DNA from 2 places in the Marinobacterium sp. xm-d-564 genome. Region 2 is predicted to be linked to the other one. Evidence: predicted binding sites of a transcription regulator. Region 2 holds the regulator's gene; the other holds the start of a gene.

Region 1 (11,144 bases), on a different contig from region 2:
TTAAGAAGATGTGGTATTTTGCTTGGATCCTTGGCGTACTCCTAGCCTGCAGCTTCGGCATCATCAACGCGATGTGGTTGGATGCTGAAGAGGAGCAGCGCGCAGACGATTAATCTGTACGCTCTAGCTGTACGTAATCAAGGGGCTTTCGAGCCCCTTTTTTTGTAAACCTTAGTGAGTGTTAAGTTGGCCAGACAACGAAAATCCAACCCGACCGCAATCCTCGATCAGCACCAGTTTGATCTGAAGGGTTCCATGCGCCTGTCGCTGCTATTGGGCGTGATTCAAACGCTTTGTACTATTGGATTCGCCTACTGGGTCGCTCTGTTGATCGATCAGGTATTAACTCAGGGCAGCTTAGATCACAGCCCGCTTCTTTTGGTCGCTGCGGCCTTCCTCATTCTTGCCGTTAAAGCGGCTGCATCACTCTGGCAATCGACTATCAATCTGCGCAACTCAGTCACCATCCGCGATCGCTTGCGAGAGCAGATTCTTAGCCTCAGTTTTAAAACTGGGATTTCGCTCTTCCCTGCTTTCAAGCCGGCACAACTGGCCAACCTGCTGACCAGTGAAGTCGACAAGCTCAAAGAGTATTACGCAGAGTTTAAGATTCAAAAGCAGATGGCTGTATGGACTCCCGTTTTGATTCTAATTGCCGCTAGCTTTGTGAACTGGTTAGTGCCGCTGATTTTGTTGCTGACCACGCCTTTGATTCCGATCTTTATGATCATTGTCGGTAATAAAGCGGGGGAAGCGTCACGCAACAACTTAGAGCAGCTCAATCGGCTTGGCCATCTACTCGAAGATCGTCTTCGTAACGTCGATCTGCTTCAGCAAGAGAGAGCAGTCGATAGAGAGACCGAGGCGTTGCATCATCAATCGGATCAGTTCCGTATTAGCACGATGAAAGTTCTGCGTTTGGCGTTTCTGTCCGGGACGCTCTTGGAGTTTTTTGCCGCGATCAGCGTGGCACTGGTCGCAGTCTATTTAGGACTCTTCTTTTTGGACAAATACTCTCTCGGTGCATGGGGAACAGACATCAGTTTTGCTGAAGGTGCCTTTCTATTGATGCTAGCGCCCGAATACTACTTACCCCTGCGTAAGATGGGCGCGCTATACCACGCAAAATCGAATGCTCGGGCTGTCGCCGAGCAAATTGAGCAACTCAAACAGGCCGCTGAACAGTCAAGGGTAGTTAGTGAACCTTCAAAAGCAGGCTCTTTTAAAGCATCGATAAAAATCGAAGGCTTAGTATCAGGTAGTGATCAAGCCATTCACAAACCTGTCTCTGTTGAGCTTAAAGCGGGTGAATCACTACTGATTGAAGCGCCTTCTGGCACAGGAAAAACGAGCTTACTCGATACCCTAGCAGGGCTTCGTCCCCCACTATCTGGATCCCTGTCTGCTGACGAAACAACAATCGAACCTTACAGCAACCCTCACTGGCAGCAGACCATTGGATACATAACCCAGCACCCAGAACTGATCTATGGATCGTTAAGGGAGAACCTCTGCTTAGGTAAGAGTTACTCTGATGATGACATTTGGGCTGCCCTAGGATCGGCTCAATTAGAAACCGTCGTTAAGCAACTTCCGCAGGGTTTGGACTACTTCATCACGGACTCTGGGCACTTTCTATCGGGAGGTCAGACACAACGTCTTTCGATTGCGCGAGCGCTTCTGCATCGACCTAAACTACTGCTTCTTGATGAACCTGTAGCGAACTTAGATGTTGATACCGCCGAATTGTTTATGAATGCTCTAAACCAGTATGTTGAACAGGGTGGCATGATCATCATGGCCAGTCACCGCACCAATCGCTTCAACTTCACGCAACGACTCACTTTAGCTAAAGCGGAGGTAGATGCATGAATCGACACTACTGGTCTCTACTGCTAGCAGAGCGAGGCGTCTTTCTACTCGGCTTAACCCTATCCATTGTCACTGCATTTGCCGGCATCGCTCTACTGGCTGTATCAGGCTGGTTCATCAGTGCAGCGGCTTTAGCCGGTGTGACGGCAGCCGCCGCTCATGCATTTAACTTTTTCACCCCCGGCGCCATCGTTCGTGGTCTCTCCATTGCCCGCACAGCTGGTCGCTACGGGGAGCGATTGGCCAATCACGAAGCAACCTTTAGGCTCATATCGACACTAAGACGAGATATCTTCTCTCGATTAGCCAACAGCCAAAACATCAGCGCACGGATGAATCGACACGACAGTGCGAGTCAGATGCTGCAGGATATTCAAAACATTGAAGGGATCCATCTGCATTCGCTCGTGCCTGCCATTACCGCTCTCTTTTCAGCGCTTGGGTTTATTCTGGTTACGGCTCTGTTTCTACCCGGTCTAGCGATAGCTAGCCTGCCATTAATTCTATTAGCTTTGATCGGAATTCCTTGGCTCTATGCTAAAGCGGTTCTGGAGCCCGAGTCTGAGCTGCATCTGAGTCGAAATGCACTCTGGTCACGCGCCAGCGGTATCTTCTCAAGCTTGCGCCTGCTCACCCTGTCGCAGCAGCTTGAACATGAGGGCAATAGGTTGCGCCAGCAGAGCCGACAGTCGGATCTATTCGAACTCCAAGCCCTAAAGCGCCAGCAACTCATCAACCTTCTATCGCAATTGATTAATTTATCTTTGGTCGGCTTAACACTGCTCATGGCTCTGCAGGCCTATCTCACGGGTGAACTGGCCGGCGCATTAATCTTTATGTTGCTGCTGTTATCTCTCGGAACCATTGAGGTCTTTGCCGCTGCAAATGGAGCCATCTCGCACCTTCTGTTAGGCCAACGCGCTTTAAGTCGCTTAGGCAAAAGTAGTAAAAATAAGCAAAACTTCGAAGAAAAACGCACTATATGCATAGAAAAGCCCTATTTTGGTATCTCAATCAAAGAGCTCTCATACGCTTATGAGGGGAGTGCACAGAGCGTCTTCGAAGCGCGATCTGTTGAGTTTAATCAGCTAGGTTTAAACTGGATTGCCGGACAGAGTGGCCGCGGTAAAACCACACTACTTCGATTAATTGCTGGCGAACTTGAGCTACAGCAGGGCAGCCTGATCGTTGAAGGTACCGCCTTATCTCAAATCGCTTATCTACCTCAACGAGTACAGATTGTTCGCTCTACACTGCGTCACAACCTAGACTTCACTGGCCAACGAAGCGACGAAGAGATTATCAGTGCACTGCAAACAGTAGAGCTAGGCGAATGGGTCGAATCACTACCCAAGCAACTCGACACTTGGATTGGTCCTGGTGAATGGGAGCCATCTGGCGGTGAGTTAAAACGCATTGGTTTGGCGCGTCTGCTTCTGAAACAGGCTGACATCCTGCTGTTAGATGAGCCCTTCGCTGGAATGGATGCTGAGCTTCAATCCACCATCGTCAATTCGCTACGAGATCTTTGGCAACATAAGCTGGTTATTCTGGTGTCACATGATCTTGAGCAACGAGCTTCGCAGGACGCCTTACACCAGCTGTAGAGAGACATTGTTATGAAAACCCCTATTACACTCCTCACAGGCTTTTTAGGCAGTGGAAAAACCACACTACTGAATTACTTAATTAATCAGCCTGAACTATCAGATACTCTGGTTATCATTAATGAGTTTGGTGAAATCGCCTTGGATCATCTGTTGGTGGCTGAGAGCAACGAGAATGTCTTGATGGAGATGGACAGCGGGTGCATGTGTTGCACCGTGCGGGGTGATCTGGTCAACACGCTTCACGAAGTAACCGCACAAATTTCAGAGCCTGAGGGTCGACAATTCAAGCGCATCATCATTGAGACAACTGGGTTGGCAGACCCTGCTCCCATCATTCACACTCTGATGACCGATCGCTGGATTGCTGAAGCCTATCAATTAGATGGTGTTGTCACGACGGTCGATCTGGCTACGGGGTCACACACCTTAGATCAGCATAAAGAGTCCGTAAAACAGGCTGCTTTGGCAGACCTGCTGCTACTCACCAAAGGGGATATGACCGATAAAGTGGCAAAAGAGGCGTTAATCAGCCGACTTACCCAAATCAATCCCAGTGCGCGTAAGCTTGAGGTGGCCAGCGGTAAAGCAGACCCTAATCAGCTGCTCAACCTAGGATTGTTCACTACTGAGGGCAAACTAACCGATGTAGAGGCCTGGTTAAAAGAGGAGGCTTATTCTGAACAACATGATCACCACCATGACCATGATTGCCATCAGCATGGCTGCGATCATGATCATGCCAAACGTCATGGTGACAACATCGAATCCTTCTGCCTGACCGTTGAAAAGCCGATTAGCAAAGAAGCGCTTCAAGATTGGATGCAGTTATTAATGAGTCTAGTCGGCAGCAACATCCTACGTATCAAAGGCCTACTAAATATTGAAGGCGTTGCAGAACCCCTAGTCATTCATGGGGTACAGCAACTGTTTCACCCACCCGTTCCTCTACCAGCCTGGCCAAACGATGATCAGCGAACACGATTAGTGTTTATCACGCAAAACGTCAGCAAAGAGTTTATCGAGAACACGTTTAAGGAGCTGATTGATATTGCGGAGCCGTAAAGTAAAAACCCCATGAAATAACGACATTTCATGGGGTTTTTCAGTTAATCGCGACCTCTTCGAGATCGCTCCTACTGTTTATACTGCAGGTTCTACCACTAACTCTGGGTGGCGAAGCATGTTGTTTGTAAGGCGGACAATCGCATAAATCGTCGCGGCCTGAATCAAGAACATAACCCCGATACCCAACCAGTAGACTAAGCCAAACTTAGCGACAATGCCGTTGCCGACAATCGCAACGTGCCACCAGAAAAGGTTCAGCACAAAGAAGGCAACACCTGGGCAGACCAGACCAAAGGCAACTGGGCTGTGCTCACCTCCGTGCAGATACTTGTCTAGGTAACCATTCAACTTCATGACACGGTACCCAACCATCAAGATCACGGCTTGCAGGGCAACCATCAACGTCATCATTTGGAAGTTATCGCCAGCATCCAATGCACCACCGGTTAGGTGAGCAATGCCATGTTCCATACGTAACCACTCAATACCGAGCAGTGTCACAATCGGTACCAACATCCAAAGACTTGGCGTCGCTTGCTCTTGTAGACCATGCTGCATCATCGCATTGACGCCCGACACCAAAACGACCAGAACAACCAACACTGCGGCGATTAAGAACAGGTAAGAGAACACCGCGGCAATTGTAATAACAGCGGGAATGTGTGACATCGCTGCAGGCGCCGCAAAGCCGACCGATAGCATCGAAAAGGTAAAGGCCGCCATCAAAGGTGAAAGGTGGTTGTGCTCTTCACTGCGGTAACCCCCCTGCGTCAACATGCGACCCAAGTAACGTCCGTACATTTTTAGCGCGTAGTAACCGATGATCAAAAAGGCGATCAGCGCGCCGGGGAACATCCACTCAATAATCGTCCATAGACCCGGAACAAATAGCGCACCCGATACAAACATCACGTTCACTGTCATGGAGAAGGTCAGAGGCAAGGCCATCATTTGAACTTCAGCGGGTGAGTTCAAAATCCTCTCGTGGGCGTCAGTGCCTTTAACTGCGTTGTATTCGCGAATATTCCAAACCAACAGCGCAATGTGCAACAAGCCAAAAATAACGACACCGGCAATAGCAAAAACGATAATCAATGGCATTGGAATACCACTGGCAATGTCAGCACTCCAGGCACTCGTCCAGTGGTCCCAGGTTGGCATAGGGTAACCCTTATGCGGAACCATCCACATTAGGTACATAAAAAATGCCACTGACATACCGCCAGCGCCAAGTGCAGCTAAGAAAAAGCTAGGATGCCAAGGCTGAGTTGAGTCTCTTCTGAACATGGGAGATCTCCTAATTAGTTAAACCATAATGTATTAGACTTTTCTAATATATTAACAAATCATTAAATTAGCAATATCTAATATAGATATTAATCATCCCCTTTTGATTTATCGCAAAAACCATTAAATCCGGTTGCGGATTCTCAATGCGACGATCACTGCATGAATAGATACTGCTCGCCAAGCTGGTCGAGATGACTCGACCATTGAGCGGGGAGGCACTCCTCAAAACGTATCGTCTTCAAGGGGAATTATTCAATGGAGATGCTAGGACTCTATCCAGTCTGGTTTGAACCGACTCTTGGTTCAGGTTGGATCATCGGTATCATTGCGACCATACACGTTCTGTTTTCACACACATCGGTGGGTGCAGCACTGGTCTTCTCTTACCTTGCGGTGGTCGCTTACCGTAAGAACCGCCCAGAGCTTCTCGACTACATTCGTCGTTACGGCCTGTTTCTTTTGGTCTTCTCTTATGTCTTAGGTTCGATTACCGGGCCAGGCATCTGGTTCTCAACCACAGTCGGAAGTCCGCGAGGTATTTCGGCACTGATTCATAGCTTTGTCTGGAAGTGGGCAACTGAGTGGGTCTTCTTTGTCATCGAGGTCATCGGTGTCTACATGATCGTTTACTTGGTGAATAAGGTAGATCAGAAAACACACCTGCGCATCAGTATCATCTTTGGCCTAGCTTCTTACACAACCATGCTAATCATTATCGGTATTCTGTCGTTCATGCTGATGCCTGGTAATGAGAGTTGGTACACCGAAGGCGGTTACTTGAACGGTTTCTACGGCGCCAACACCTTTGCGCAATTGGCGATGCGAACGGCGTTTATGTTCACCATGACAGCGGTAGTCGGGGGCATTGTTGCCTCTTCAATTAAAGATATCGATTTCCGCAAAGAGATGGTTCGTCGTTTGGCGATTCTAGGTTTGGTAGCGACTGCAGCCGGCCTTGGTCTATTCAAATGGTACCTATCAACCATTCCAGCGACCGCTGAATTGGTCATGGAGAACCGTCTACCGGAATACTTCACACCCGCTCTAATCTCTGTAATGGGCGGCATCATGGCCTATTTCGCAGCGACGTTGGCAGCACCTAAACTGCTAAAACCAGCCATCGCAGGCGTAATGACGGTCGTCATTTTGGTGTTCGGTCTCTGGCCAGAGGAAGTGGCGCGCGAGTCGATCCGTAAGCCCTATGTTGCAGGTGGATACGTTTACTCTAACCAGGTTATTGGGCGTGATGTTCCGGGGCTTGGCATTCAAAGTGAAATCCCAACCATTGAAGAGCATGGCTTCACTAACGCTCTGATCTTCCTTCCCGAGGAGCTGCGCACGGTGACTGACTCTAATAAAGAGGCGGTTGGTCAAGCTCTAGCGTTGAACACCTGTTCAAACTGTCACTCACTGACCGATACAGGGATTCGCCCACTGGCAAATTACTTTGGTGACGACTCTAGCGAGTCGGATATTGCGGCCTACTTAAGAGCGGCACTGTCGAGTGGTACAACGCTCTATATGCCACAAATTCCACTTCAACAAGATGAAGCAGTGGCCTTGGCTAGCTTTATTCGTCAGTTGAAAGATCAATCTATTGCAGTCGCGGCTGATCAGGGTAATCCGATCACTGTGTCTCAGTCTCACTAAGGAGTATCACGATGAATGTAGACTCTTTATACGCACTTCGTGATGTGGCTGGGGTTCCCTCACATCCGATTCTATTTTTAGTGTTAGGTGTCGTCACCTTTGCTCTTCATATGTTTGCGGTTCACGTTATGTTGGGCGGTGCAGCGCTGACAATTCGTGGAGCATTGAGCCAAGATAGCTACTGGCGCCAGCTTGCAAATGCCATGCTATCGACCGCAAAGATTGCGGTGTCGGTTGCCGTAGTTATCGGCGTTGCGCCTCTGCTGTTTGTGCAGGTGATCTATGATCCTTTCTGGTACACCTCTAATGTACTGTCCGCTTGGTGGGTCATTGGATTCATCATCATACTGTCAGTCGCTTATCTATTGATCTACCTCTTCTACTTTAAAAATGAAGATCTGACTCAGAATAAGACAAAATGCCCTGGCAGCATGATTCTATCGCTTGCGCTATTCATTGTTGTGGGTCTAATCATGCACACCCTAACCAACCAGATGCTATCCCCTGATCAGTGGATGGAGTGGTACGCACCACAGGGTCAAATTGATGCCAGCGGCACTCAGTTACACTCCATCAACTGGGCGCGTTTCATATTTATGATCGCTCTCGCAGCACCTGTGACCGGCGCTTGGCTTTACGGCTACCGCCACTACATCAGCGTTCGTCCTGGTAGCGACTCGGGTTACCTTGAGTTTGTTCATACTCTGGCGCGCAAACTGCTTGCACAAGGCTCTGTGGTATCGCTTCTTATTGGTGCAATCTGGATGGTTAGCCTGCCAGAAAACCAAACTGAGTTTTTAACCAACCCGATGCTCTACATCACAGCAGTAGCATTGATCGCTTTAGCGATGGTGCCGACTCTATTTGGCAGCAAAATTAACAACGGCTACACCGCCTACTGGTTAGTAGCGATCGCCTTTGTAGTGATCGCACTGGTCGCGGTTGATCGTGAAATCATTCGCTGGTTTGCCCTAGTCGTTGAGTCTGGCTACAACCCAATGGACTACCCAATCAACATGGATTGGTACAGCACCATTCTGTTCTTCGCGACCTTTGCGGTTGTCGGTGGCATGGCCTGCACCTATCTAATCACGGTTGCATGGCAGGCAGGACAAACAGAAGGCACCTACACGCCCTCTGTGGCTATCTCTCGCCTCGGTAACTGGACCATTTACATCATCTTAATCTGGATCGTGCACTACTTTGCCGTCGGATTCTGGGTATGGGCACAGTAAGGAGCTGACGATGAAAAAAGTAATGATATTAAGCGCCCTACTCCTATCGTCCTCAGCTTTGGCCGATGAGCGAGCGGAAATTATGGCGAACAATTGTGCCGGCTGTCATGGCACAGACGGCATTGTTGAAAACTCTGCACTCATCAGTATCGCCGGGCTTAAGGCTGATGTGTTCATTCAGACCATGAAAGATTTCCGTAGTGACGAACGCTCATCGACAATTATGCGAAATGTTGCTTTAGCACTCACTGATGATGAGATATCAGCCATGGCTAAATACTTTGAAACACTGCCTACGGGAGAAGAGAAATGATCTCACGTCGCGAATTTCTATCATTAGCCGCTGCGTTCAGTGCAACGGCTGTTATACCCGCTGGTGCTTTTGCTGCAAGTAAAGCAAACATTGTTGTGATCGGAGGGGGTGTTGGCGGAGCGACATTTGCCAAGTACCTTCGACGCAAAGCACCCAATGTTAACGTTACGATCATCGAACAGAATCCAATCTATGTTCGCCCCTACGGTTCATCCGAGGTACTGACAGGTCACGTCGACATGTCTGACCTAGACGTAAACTATGATGTACTGCGCAATAAATATGGCGTGAATGTGGTGATTGATCGAGCGATCGGACTTGATGCTGACCGTCAAATCATTAAAACAGCCTCAGGTACTGACTATGCTTATGATCGGTTGGTTGTTTCACCGGGTATCGAGCTCAACTACGAAAAGGTCGAAGGCTACACAAAAGAGCTAGCCGAAACCAAAGCACCTTCTGGCTGGATTCCAGGATCACAGACTGCTCTGTTACGTGACCAGATCAAAAACATGCGCCAAGGTGGCACGATGCTGATTGTTGCTCCACCCAATCCATACCGCTGTCCTCCGGGACCTTATGAACGCGGTGCGCTGATTGCAGAGTGGATGCAGAAACACAATCCAACTGGCAAGGTGATTATCACCGATCCAAAGAACAAATTTACCGCGGGCAACAACTTCCTATTGGGTTGGAACCGTCTCTACGGCTACAACATTCCAATGGAATTCATGGATGGTATGCCAGAGGATGTCGTTGAACACTCAACACCTGGCATGATCGACTGGATAGCTGGCAAAGACGGCGGCACCCCTCTCTCTTTTGATGCGGCCAATATGAGCATTGAAACTGAAGGTGGCAACATCAAAGCCGATGTCATCAACATCGTTCCTCCTATGAAAGCCGGCAAAATTGCTCAACAGTTTGGCCTAACCAATGAACAGGGTTGGTGTCCGGTCAATCGAGTCACTTTTGAATCACAAAAGATCGCAAATGTTCATGTGCTTGGCGACGCCTCCATAGCAGACGCTATGCCCAAATCAGGCTTTGCCGCTAACACTCAAGCGAAAGTAGCAGCCTATGCCATTGCGCATCTATTGGCCGGCGAAGCACCGGAGCAGAGCCCTGCATTTGAAAACACCTGTTACGCATTAGCAGGTTCAGATTACGGCTTCTTTGTCTCTGCAGTCTATGAACTTAGAGATGGAAAAATCGCCAAAAAAGAGGCTCCAAGCCTACAAGACCTGAATGCATCAGAGGCTCAACGCCGTTTAAGTGCCGTCTATCAACAGGCTTGGATGAAGTCATTTACTGAGGATTGTTTCGCATGAAAAAGTTAATTCTCTCGGCAGTCGCTACCACCATGCTAGTAACCAACGTGATGGCGAGTGACGCAGTCATCGCAACAAAAGAGTGGACTTCTAGCACTCTTAGGCAGGCCGTATCCACGCGTCCCGCAGGCGATGCGACACGTGGTGCACAACTCAATGAGCATTTGATGTGCAGCTCCTGTCACGGTAAAGAGGGGCTACCACCGACTAACCGTTGGCCAGCTGTTGCAGGACAGCTGGAGAGCTACACTTACAAGATGCTATTGGACTATCAGTCAGGCGCGCGAAGCGAGGATAACCGAGCTAACATCATGACGGCCGTCGCTGACCTAATGTCAGAACAGGACATGTCTGATGTTGCAGCCTACTACGCATCGCTACCAGCACCGACCCTAGCGCAACAGTCAGCACCGGCACTGGTAACCGAGGGTGATAAAGATCGACTGATTACTGCCTGTGCCTCTTGTCATGGTCTAAGTGGCCAAGGTGGTATTAAGGGAACCCCTGCTATTGCGGGCCAAACTGCCGAGACTTTGAAGCGTGCGTTAGAGATGTATCGCAGCGGTGATCGTGACTCTGATCTCTATTCTGTCATGCGACAAGCAAGTCAAAGACTCACAACTAGTGAAATTGACTCATTAGCCAACTATTATAGTGGAACTAATTAACTATAAGAGCGTTGAGTATGGGAACACTGGTTGGTCAAGGGCACTGTTTAACCTGCCCGATTAGGCCGTCGAGTCTGTTTGGATGTCTAAAAGAGTCCGAGCTTTCGCTG
Region 2 (11,144 bases):
AACAGAAGCTAACGGGTAAAGACACAGCTGCGAAGATGGAAGCTCTTCGTAAGTTAGGCGTTCCATTTGACGATGCAACAATCGCTTCAGCGCGTGAAAACGTAGAAGGCAAATATGAGATCGATGCTCTAGTTGCTTACCTACAAGCGCTAGGCAAGATGCATACTGTGTACAACAACAAGCGGTAATTAATAGTGAGCTACGACGTCTACGGTCCATACATCCCAGTAGTGATGCTGGTAACGTTTCTGGCCCTGTTCATCTGGGTACTGAATCCGAAAAACCGCAAACGGTTTGACGATGCAGCCAACCTCCCCTTCCAGGACGAGGAGATTGATGAACGCACCAGAAAAACTGACAAAGACGTCGAGTAAGGAGTAGAAAGATGAGTGCTTTTTGGAGCGCATGGATCACAGTCATCACTCTAGCCGTTATTATCGGCTGTACTTGGCTGCTTCTAGCAACGCGCAAAAGTGAAACACACAAAGAAACAACTGAAGCGACTACGGGCCACGAATTCGATGGCATCGAAGAGCTTGATAACCCACTACCACGCTGGTGGTTCCAACTATTCATTGGTACGGTTATCTTCTCACTCGGTTACCTAGCGCTTTACCCAGGTCTTGGTAACTTCAAGGGCCTTCTTGGTTGGACGTCGGCTAACCAGTGGGAAGAGGAAGTGGCACACGCAGAAGAGGTCTACAAACCTGTTTTCGCTAAATACGCTTCGCTATCAATTGAAGAGCTAAACCAACCAGGTAACGAAGCAGGCCTTAAAATGGGTCAGCGCATGTTTGCCAACAACTGTTCTGTTTGTCACGGTACTGGCGGTCAGGGTGCTTACGGCTTCCCTAACCTAACCGACAAAGATTGGTTGTACGGTGGCGAGCCACAAACCATTATGATGTCTATCGTCAATGGTCGTCGTGGTGCGATGCCTGCTTGGGGTGCGGTACTGGGTGAAGATGGTGTTCAAGACGTGACTAACTACGTGCTTAGCATCAGCGGCAACGAACACGACGCAGCAGCAGCTGAACGTGGTCAAGCACAATACAACACTCTGTGTGCGGCATGTCACATGCCAACAGGTAAAGGTATGGCGGCACTGGGTGCACCAAACCTAACTGATGACACTTGGCTATACGGCGGCAAGTTTGAGCAGATCGCTCACACTATCCGAGCTGGCCGTGCAGGCGTAATGCCAGCGCACAAAGATCTTCTTTCAGAAGATAAGATCAAACTGATCTCTGCATACGTCTACAGCTTGTCTAACAACTAATAGACCGCATGCAGAAGAAAAGGCGACCTGATATATATCAAGTCGCCTTTTTTTTATTCCATTTATAATAGACAATCAAATCAAGTCATATAAGCACAGGCGAGTTGCATGTCTAATATCCCAGTTAAAGATGTCACCCCAAAAAAGGGCTCTGGCGCTGCTGAAACCTATGATCTATACGCTAAACGTGAAGAGATCTACGTCAAGTACACGACCGGCCTATTCAAGAATCTACGAAACATCTCTAGTGCGATCATGTTGCTGATGTTCTACGGTTTCTCTTGGATCCAATACGATGGCAAACAGGCCGTACTATTTGATCTACCAAACCGCCAGTTCCATGTCTTTAACTTCACGTTTTGGCCACAAGATTTCATGCTGCTTTCGTGGCTGCTGATCATTCTCGCCTTTACCCTCTTCTTTGTAACGGTGTTTGCCGGTCGTCTCTGGTGTGGCTATGCATGCCCACAGTTTGTCTGGACATGGTTGTTCATAAGAATCGAACAACTGACCGAGGGTGATCGCAACGCTCGCATGAAGCTGGACAAAGCGCCTTGGAGTGCGAACAAGGTTCTTCGCAAACTGGCTAAGCACCTTATCTGGCTTGCTATAGGTGCCGTATCAGCCGTTGCGTTTGTTGGCTACTTCTCGCCGGTACGCGAATTGGTTCCAAACATCCTAAGCTTCAATCTTGGACCTTGGGAGCTTTGGTGGTTGGCCTTCTTTACGGTAGGCACCTACGGTGCAGCTGGCTGGTTGCGCGAACAGGTCTGTATCTACATGTGCCCATACGCTCGTTTCCAGAGTGTTATGTTTGACCAAGATACCTTGATCATCTCTTACGATGAGAAACGCGGTGAGAACCGTGGTGCTCGTAAACGCCACATCGATCACAAGGCTGAAGGCCTGGGTGACTGTATCGACTGTGGTCACTGTGTGCACGTCTGCCCTGTCGGTATCGATATCCGTGATGGTCTTCAGTATGAGTGTGTCGCTTGTGGTGCCTGTGTCGATGCCTGTGACAACATCATGGAGAAGATGGGCTATGAGAAAGGTCTGGTTCGCTACACCACCGAGCATGAGCTTAACGGTAAAAAAACCCATATCTTCCGCCCTCGCTTGATCGGTTACTTCGTCGCGATCTGTGCCATGTTCATCGCCTTCAGTTATGTACTCTTTACACGAGTGCCGCTTGAGGTGGACGTTATTCGTGAACGCGGTCAGCTCTACAGCACTACTAATGATGGGTTGATCCGTAACACCTACACACTAAAACTGGCAAACAAATCACAACGTGATTACCAGTACGAGATCCGTGTTGAAGGGTTAGAGGATGCCATCATCAATGGTGATACCGTTGTAAACGTAGCCGTTGGTGAACTACTCGATCACAACCTGTCGATCATTCTGGATCCTCGCGCTATGGAGCGAGCAAACTATGAGATCGATTTTATCGTAACAGCGACTGATGGCTCAGGCGTTGAAGCTGAATCAGAAAGTCGTTTCATAGGTCCTGCGCCTAAGCGTTAAGACAGTGTCACAGAGAATCTGTGATATACTCACGCGCGGATATTCTTAGGGGTATCCGCGCTTTATTTTAGTCACTATTTTGAGGTTTACATGACTGAACAGACTCACGACATTGGCCCTTGGTACAAGCAGAAATGGCTATGGTTTGTATTGGCGCCGTTGATCGCTGTGGTTATCTATGGAACAACCTTCCTCTATCTTGCTATTACGACTATGGATGGCGTGGTTAAAGACGATTACTACAAAGAGGCACGTGGTACTAATGTCGACACCAGCCGTTCAGATGAAGCGGATCGCTTAGGCATTCATGGTGAAGTATTGTTGGACACACTGACCGGTGATATTCGCTTGGATCTTAAATCGAACAGTTTTTTGGGTGATCAACTATCCGTTGACCTGGTTCACCCTACCCACCAGAAGTATGATCAAAGCCTAACGGTTCGCTCAGTGGGCGGTACAGGCGTCTACGTTGGCAACTTACAGAGCACACTAACCGGCAAACGCTACCTGATCATTACCAACACTGAGGGTAACTGGCGTCTACGTCGCGAAATATTGCCCCCTTACGATCAAAATACCTTCAAGGTGGGTAAGTTCTAACAGACCAAAATGAGTAATCCAAAAGACTCTTGTTTTCACTGTGCCACCCCTATTCCTAAGGGGGTGAAGGTTGAGCTTTCAATTGATGGAAAGCAAGAGTCATTTTGTTGCCCCGCCTGCCGCGCGGTCACCCAAACAATACTGGGATCAGGTCTAGAGAAGTACTACCAGCACCGCGGCAATCAACAGCAAGAACGCCCCACTGAAATAGAGTCCGAAGATCAACTCGCACTCTATGATAATGAATCCATTCAAGCACCGTTCGTCAGAACCATAGACTCCGATCGCAAAGAGGCCCTCTTTGTCATTGAAGGGATCCACTGTGCTGCCTGTGTTTGGCTTTTAGAGAAGCATCTGACCGAACAGGTTGGTGTCACTAGCTTTACCGTTAACCTAACCAACCACCGCGCTCGACTCGTTTGGAACCCGTCAGAGAAACCCTTAAGTGAACTGATGGCCGCCATCATTTCGATCGGTTACACACCTCACCCGTTTACGCCCAACCAAGAAGAGAAGCTCTACGAACAGGAGCAAAAAAAGGCGATGCGCCGACTCGGTGTGGCCGGTGTCGGCATGATGCAGGTGATGATGATGTCATCGGCACTCTACCTAGGTGACGCCTTCTTCATGGAGGAGCACATCCAGAACTTTATTCGCTGGACCAGCTTCATTGTTGCCACCCCTGTTGTATTTTATGCCGCGCGCCCCTTCTTCAACGCGGCCCGACGGGATCTTCGCACCCGACACCTCAGTATGGATGTGCCGGTATCTATCGCTATTGGTGGCGCTTATATAGCCAGCGTATGGGCTACGATCACACAGAGCGGCGAGGTCTACTACGACTCGGTCTCGATGTTCACCTTCTTCCTGTTGATTGGCCGCTTCTTCGAGATGAAAGCTCGCCACAGAACGGGTATGGCTGGCAATGAGTTGGCCAATATTCTTCCAGCCAGCGCTACGCGATTGACCGAGACCGGCGAACAGCTTGTCCCTGTATCGGAACTCAATCCAGGGGATCGCGTACTGGTTAAGCCCGGTCACTCCATACCGGCTGATGGCATACTCTTTACGCAACACACCAGCATTGATGAATCGGCCCTCACCGGTGAGCCTCTGCCCGTCAGCAAAGCGCTTGGCGACCCTTTAGTAGGCGGTACCATCAATATGGAGCAAGCGATTGAGATGGAGATCACCAGCAGTGCTGAACAGTCGCGCATGTCCTCCATTTTGAATCTATTGGATCGTGCTCAGGCTGATAAACCCAAGGCGGCTCAGATTGCCGACAAGGTTGCGAGCTATTTTGTCGCTGGTGTTCTTCTAACGGCTGTCGTTGTCAGTCTTATCTGGTGGCAGATATCCCCTTCAGACGCTTTCTGGGTGACACTCTCTGTCCTAGTAGTTACCTGCCCTTGCGCACTATCCTTGGCTACACCGACGGCTTTAACAGCAGCCATAGGTTCTCTGCGTAAAATGGGACTGCTGGTTACTCGCGGGCATGTATTAGAGAGTTTGGCACAGTGCACGGCCGTCTACTTTGATAAAACCGGCACACTGACCACCGGCAAACTGACGTTGCGTGAGACCACCCCTCTCTGTGAGCAGTCCGTTGATGAGCTCAATCAACTAGCGGCAGCAATTGAGAGCCGCTCAGAGCACCCCATCGCGTCCGCTTTTGCTCCCTACTTTGAATACTCTGTTGAAGAGGCCACTAACCATGTGGGTAGAGGCGTAGAGGGAACGATTAACGGAAACACCTATCGTATTGGTAAACCCGGGTTTGTATCCGAACTCTTTGGAAACCAACCTCCCACTCACCCAGAAGGGACAGGGATTTTTCTTCTGATGGGTAATAGCTCCGGCCCTCTCGCCTGGTTTTCGATTGACGATCAACTTCGACCTGAGGCTATTGAAGCGGTTAAGCAGATCCAAGCATTGGGATTACCTGTTGGCATGCTAACCGGTGATCGCGAAGCGAATGCACAACGCATCGCCTCTGAGTTAGGGATCGATCATGTTGAAGCGCACTTGTCGCCAGAAGATAAGCTAGCTCGTGTAAAGGCGATGCAAAACGACGGTGAACGCATCCTGATGATTGGCGATGGTATCAACGACATTCCCGTTCTGTCCGGTGCGCAGACCTCTATTGCGATGAACGGCGCGACAGACCTTGCCAAAACATCCTCTGATGCTGTGTTGGTCAGCTCTGATCTAAGACGCATCCCTGGCTCCCTTAACATGGCTCGTAAAACACGAAACATCATTCGTCAAAATATTGGCTGGGCTTTGTTATACAACCTAATCGCGCTACCCTTAGCAGCAAGTGGTTTTATTGCCCCCTGGATGGCGGCTATTGGCATGTCCCTTAGCTCGCTGATTGTTGTCGGTAATGCCCTTCGTCTAACCAAACAGCTGTAGGTTTTTATGGAAATCGTCTATTTACTTATCCCTGTCGCGATTATCTTGGTAGCCTTTGCGACCTGGGCTTTCTTCTACAGCGTTAATTCTGGTCAATTTGATGACCTAGAGTCCCCTGCTCATCGCATTCTATACGACGATGATGAAGATATGATTCCTGAAGACGCGCGCGTCAAAAAAGAGCCTGAAGCTCCATCCTCTGAAACACCAAAAGATTGAGCATGCTGCCCGCCTCTCTTAGCTTCACCTCGGCATTCATCATTGGCCTTCTTGGCACAACACACTGCCTAGCCATGTGTGGTGGACTTGCCTCGAGTCTCAGTATAGGTGGAACAGGTCGAGCCAACTCCCTATTAGGTCTGTTTAGCTACAATCTTGGACGTATCGCTAGCTACTGTGCAGCGGGTGCCATTCTTGGTCTGTTAGGTGCAACCCTACAACAGACAGAGATAGCCTTTGCGCTACGCTGGATTGCAGGCCTTCTACTGATCAGCATGGGCCTCTACATCGCACAGTGGTGGTTTGGTTTAACCAAACTGGAACAGGCTGGTTCGCTATTGTGGAAACAGATAGCGCCTCTCCTTAAACCCTTTATGCCTGCCGATACCCCGTTTAAAGCCCTAGTACTGGGCATTGGCTGGGGCTGGCTACCTTGCGGTCTGGTCTACAGCACCTTGATCTGGTCATCAGCCGCCGGGAGCGTTACAGAAAGCACTCTACTCATGCTGGGCTTTGGCTTGGGTACATTACCAGCCATGCTCGCCACTGGACTACTGGCTAAACAACTACGCGAGCTGGTCGCCCACACTTTGGTACGCAAACTCTCGGGGCTGCTGTTGATACTGATGGGCATTTGGACACTGTTAAGCGCGTAGCGGTTGACCCGTATCAACACATAAACCTCTATTATTGCTTAATATTCTGACATCTGATGATTAAGGAATATTACTGTGCTGCAACAGACCAACATCCAGTGGGATACCGACCTGATTCGCCGTTATGATTTAGCAGGTCCACGCTACACCTCTTACCCAACCGCACTGCAATTTACTGACACTCCAGACAGTGTCAAAACGCTCTCTAAAGCGATCAGTGAGCGCGACAGTCGTAAGCCTTTATCACTCTATATTCACATCCCCTTCTGTGCACACGTCTGCTACTACTGTGGATGCAACAAAGTGGTCACAAAAGATCGTTCCCGCGCAGAACCCTACCTTCAGACGCTGTTAAAAGAGATTAAACTGCGCAGCGCTGAACTGGGCAGTGACGTTCAAGTGGATCAGCTTCACTGGGGTGGTGGTACACCCACCTTCATCGATGATGAGCAGACCGCTCGCTTAATGCAGGCACTAAAAGAGGCCTTCAAACTGCGTGATGATGATCAGGGTGACTACGCCATCGAGATCGACCCTCGCGAGATGACACCTGGCCGCTTAAAACTGCTGCGTGAATTGGGTTTCAACCGCATCAGTATAGGGGTTCAGGATGTTAATGAAGCGGTTCAAATCAAAGTAAACCGCGTGCAATCTCTCGAGATGACAACGGACCTGCTTAAAGAGGCGCGTGAACTGGGCTTTCGCTCAATCAACGTTGATCTAATCTATGGCTTGCCGCTGCAAACTGAAGAGAGCTTTGCCGAGACCTTGGACCGAATTCTAGAGCTACGACCCGATCGTCTCTCGGTATTTAACTATGCTCACCTACCCGAGCGCTTTAAACCACAGCGTCGCATCAATGCCGATGAGCTACCCGATGCGCTCACTAAACTGGCGATTCACCATCAAAGCATTGAGAAGCTGACTGCAGCGGGCTACCGCAACATTGGTATGGATCACTTTGCTCTGCCAGACGATACACTGACACAACACCAAGACGATGGAACGCTGCATCGAAACTTCCAGGGCTATACCACCCACTCACAGTGTGACTTGATTGGTTTGGGCGTCTCATCCATCAGTCAGATTGGTGATTACTACCTACAGAACAGCCCTAACATTGAGCGCTACACGCAGGATATTGAATCTCAGGGCTCAGCATTAACCAAAGAGTACTGCCTCAATGAGGATGACAAAATTCGCAGAGCGGTGATTACCCGCCTGATCTGTGACTTCCAACTCGATTTTGCGGATCAATCCAAAGCGCTCAACATCGACTTTAAAAAGTATTTCGCTAACGAATTAAAACTGCTTGAGCCTATGGCACAGGATGGCCTAATTCATTTAAGTGAGGATGGAATGGATGTCACCGCCGCTGGGCGTTTGTTGATTCGTCGAATCTGCATGACCTTTGATGCCTATATCGATCACTCAGAACAGCGATTTTCTAAAATCATCTAATCCGATTCCGCCCAGCAAATTGTATTAAAAGTGGACCGCTAAAAAGTCCACTTTTTTATCTAAATTGACTTGGGTCAATAAAGCGCTTTTGGATATACTGTCAGACAACTAAGGAGCCGTTATGTCTGACACCAAGAACATCAAACTCGCAAGCATCGGCCAGGTAAGCTGTAACACCTGTAGCTTGAGTACACTCTGCTTGCCTGTCTCTCTAAACGACGAAGAGGCGCTTCGCCTCGACGACATCGTTGATAAGAGTAAACCACTTCACAAAGGCGACTTCCTGTTTAGACAGGGTGAAGAGTTCACGTCACTGTTCGCCATTCGTGCGGGGTCGTTAAAAACTTACTCTGTAAACCCTGAGGGAGAAGAGCAGATCAACGGTTTCTACTTCCCAGGTGAACTGGTTGGCCTAGCCGGATTCGATTCAGGCAGCTACCCAATGTCGGCTAAGATGCTTGAGACGACCACTGTCTGTGAGATCCCTTTCTCACGCTTGGACGATCTGGCAGGTCAAATGCCAGAGCTGCGTCGTTCTGTGATGCGCTCTATGAGCCACGAGATCAGCGATGACCAACAGATGATGATGCTGCTCTCTAAAAAGACGGCTGAACAACGTATCGCAACCTTTATTTTCAAGCTGTCGCAACGTTATGCCCTGCGTGGCTACTCTGCACAATCCTTCCGACTTTCGATGTCACGTAACGAAATAGGCAACTACCTTGGCCTAGCGGTCGAGACGGTCAGTCGAATCTTTACACGCTTCTCTTCACAAGAGCTGATTCGTGTTGAAGGTAAAGAGCTGGAAATTCTTGATCAAGCAGCGCTGCTGGATGCGGCTGGTGAAGCACCCAGCCCAGAGTGCAATCAACACCACGGTTAAATAAGGATCTTTAATGTCTTACGACGAGCACTATGTAAAATCGGTTGTCCGCTCTATTCCAGATTGGCCAGAGCCTGGCATTCTGTTCCGTGATATTACGCCGATTTTTCAAGATCCACGTGCCTCTCGCATGGTCGCAAACGCCTTTATTGATCGTTACATGCAGATGGATATTACCCACATAGCCTGTATCGATGCTCGAGGTTTTCTATTTGGTGCGATTATTGCGCACCAGCTGAACAAGCCTCTGATTTTGGTTCGTAAAAAAGGCAAGTTGCCCGGTGAAACGATTCACCAAGACTATACGCTAGAGTACGGCACAGCCTCCGTGGAGATTCAGAAGGATGCCGTTACCGCTGGCGACAAAGTGGTATTGATCGATGACCTTATTGCCACTGGGGGCACAGCACTGGCGGCCTGCACACTGATCAACGGTCTAGGGGCTAGCGTTGTTGAGGTAGCAGCGCTGATTGACCTGCCAGACCTTAACGGATCACAAAAAATCCAAGACACCGGCGTCCCCGTATACTGCTTACTGGCCTACGACGGTCTCTAATAGAAACCGAGGTTTAGCCACCTCGGTTTTTTTATACCTAGAAACGATAAAAATTTTAAGTTTAATGGAGTTTTAAATGCTTCGACTATCGACCACCCTACTCGCTGCATCACTTATGGCAGCAACTGCACAGGCTGAACAGGTTCAGATTCCTTTTGAGGGTTTAACACTCAACGGCAATCTTGAACTGGCTGCTGATAAATCCTTAGCAGACGGTGTCCTAATGCTGACGCACGGCACCCTGGCTCACAACGAGATGGAGATCATCAGCTACGTGCAGGAACAGATGGTCGATTACGGCATCTCTACTTTAGCCATCAACCTAAGTTATGGATTGGATAACCGCGAATCAGCGATGTACGACTGTACCGTTCCGGCTCAACACACCATGCAGCAAGCACTGGCTGAAATGGATGCTTGGCAGACTTGGCTGGATGGACAGGGCGCAGGCGATCGTTGGGTAATGGGTCACTCACGTGGCGGCAACCAGACGGCTCAATTTGCTGCAGCTAACCAAGATAAGATCAAAGGCCAAGTTCTATTAGCACCTGCAACTTGGGACTACGGCAAGACGTTAGAGGGTTATGGCAAACGCTATGAAACGCCCATCGAGCCGATTCTAGAGAAAGCTAAGGGCATGGACCCTAAAGCGATAATCGATGGCATCAGCGTCATCTACTGTGAGAACAGCGGTGCGTCGGCTGAAGCCGTCCTAAGCTACTACGGCAACTACCCAGAGTACGACACACCCACAGTGTTAAAAGAGACGAACATCCCTACTCTAGTCATCGCAGGCAGCTTGGATACCGTGGTTGCAGATCTTCCTGAAAAGATGGAAAGTATCGACAAAGAGAACATTGAACTAGTAGTCGTTGAGGATGCAGATCACTTCTTCTTAGATCTGTTTGCCGACGAGGCGGTGGAATATGCGGTCGATTTTATCGAAAACCTGTAGCGCACTTCTTCTCAGCTTGGGCCTTATGATAAGCGCCCAAGCCGAGGTAAAGCTTGAGACAGCTACGGATCTTCAGTCGCTTGGTAAAGCGAACCCTAACGAAGTAATTGTTCTGTTGGTCTCTCAGGATGGCTGTGCCTTCTGTGTTACCGTCAAAGAGGATTTCCTAAAACCTCTTTTACAAACGAACGATGCACCCCCTATTCAGGTACTGGATCTGAGCAACCCTACTCCCGTTATCAACTTTGATGGCTCAACGGGCTCGGCTGAACAGGTTGCTAAAAGCTTGGGTGGACGCTTCACCCCGACCATTCTATTTGTCGATGCAAAGGGCGAGACTCGCGCTAAAAAGATCGTCGGTGTGAACACGCCAGAGTTCTACGGTTACTACATCGATGAAGCGATTAAATCGGCTCGTAACAGTTTTTAAGCTCAGAAACTAACCGCAAGCAGAGGGCTCTCTGCTTGCATCCCTTCTATCAGAGCAACATAATAGCGCCCCTTCACCTAATCCGCATTTAGAGGTTTTATGCTCTGGTTTCGTAACGCTATTTGGTACCGTTTTTCTCCCAGTGATTCATTCAATGAAG

What was found. The regulator FNR, encoded in region 2, switches genes on or off when oxygen is low (the NO sensors DNR and NnrR bind a similar motif). The targets are predictions, from matches to a motif close to TTGATNTANATCAA.
Region 1: XMD564_RS04645 (cytochrome ubiquinol oxidase subunit I) is a predicted target of FNR. The motif match lies at 5,938-5,951, and genes of this name have one in related genera.

The regions. Positions count from the first base shown of each region.
Region 1 is NZ_WBYO01000003.1:114,957-126,100, reverse strand. It holds gene cydX (cytochrome bd-I oxidase subunit CydX) at 9-113, shown strand; gene cydD (thiol reductant ABC exporter subunit CydD) at 187-1,872, shown strand; gene XMD564_RS04660 (amino acid ABC transporter ATP-binding/permease protein) at 1,869-3,479, shown strand; gene XMD564_RS04655 (GTP-binding protein) at 3,492-4,544, shown strand; gene XMD564_RS04650 (hypothetical protein) at 4,623-5,834, opposite strand; gene XMD564_RS04645 (cytochrome ubiquinol oxidase subunit I) at 6,093-7,487, shown strand; gene XMD564_RS04640 (hypothetical protein) at 7,499-8,722, shown strand; gene XMD564_RS04635 (c-type cytochrome) at 8,733-9,035, shown strand; gene XMD564_RS04630 (NAD(P)/FAD-dependent oxidoreductase) at 9,032-10,366, shown strand; gene XMD564_RS04625 (cytochrome c) at 10,363-11,034, shown strand; gene XMD564_RS04620 (Crp/Fnr family transcriptional regulator) at 11,052-11,144, shown strand, end outside.
Region 2 is NZ_WBYO01000002.1:191,506-202,649, reverse strand. It holds gene ccoO (cytochrome-c oxidase, cbb3-type subunit II) at 1-188, shown strand, start outside; gene XMD564_RS03260 (cbb3-type cytochrome c oxidase subunit 3) at 195-374, shown strand; gene ccoP (cytochrome-c oxidase, cbb3-type subunit III) at 386-1,279, shown strand; gene ccoG (cytochrome c oxidase accessory protein CcoG) at 1,388-2,809, shown strand; gene XMD564_RS03245 (FixH family protein) at 2,900-3,409, shown strand; gene XMD564_RS03240 (heavy metal translocating P-type ATPase) at 3,419-5,824, shown strand; gene ccoS (cbb3-type cytochrome oxidase assembly protein CcoS) at 5,831-6,043, shown strand; gene XMD564_RS03230 (sulfite exporter TauE/SafE family protein) at 6,046-6,699, shown strand; gene hemN (oxygen-independent coproporphyrinogen III oxidase) at 6,775-8,160, shown strand; gene fnr (fumarate/nitrate reduction transcriptional regulator Fnr) at 8,282-9,043, shown strand; gene XMD564_RS03215 (adenine phosphoribosyltransferase) at 9,057-9,599, shown strand; gene XMD564_RS03210 (alpha/beta hydrolase) at 9,676-10,554, shown strand; gene XMD564_RS03205 (thioredoxin fold domain-containing protein) at 10,580-10,984, shown strand; gene XMD564_RS03200 (recombination-associated protein RdgC) at 11,084-11,144, shown strand, end outside.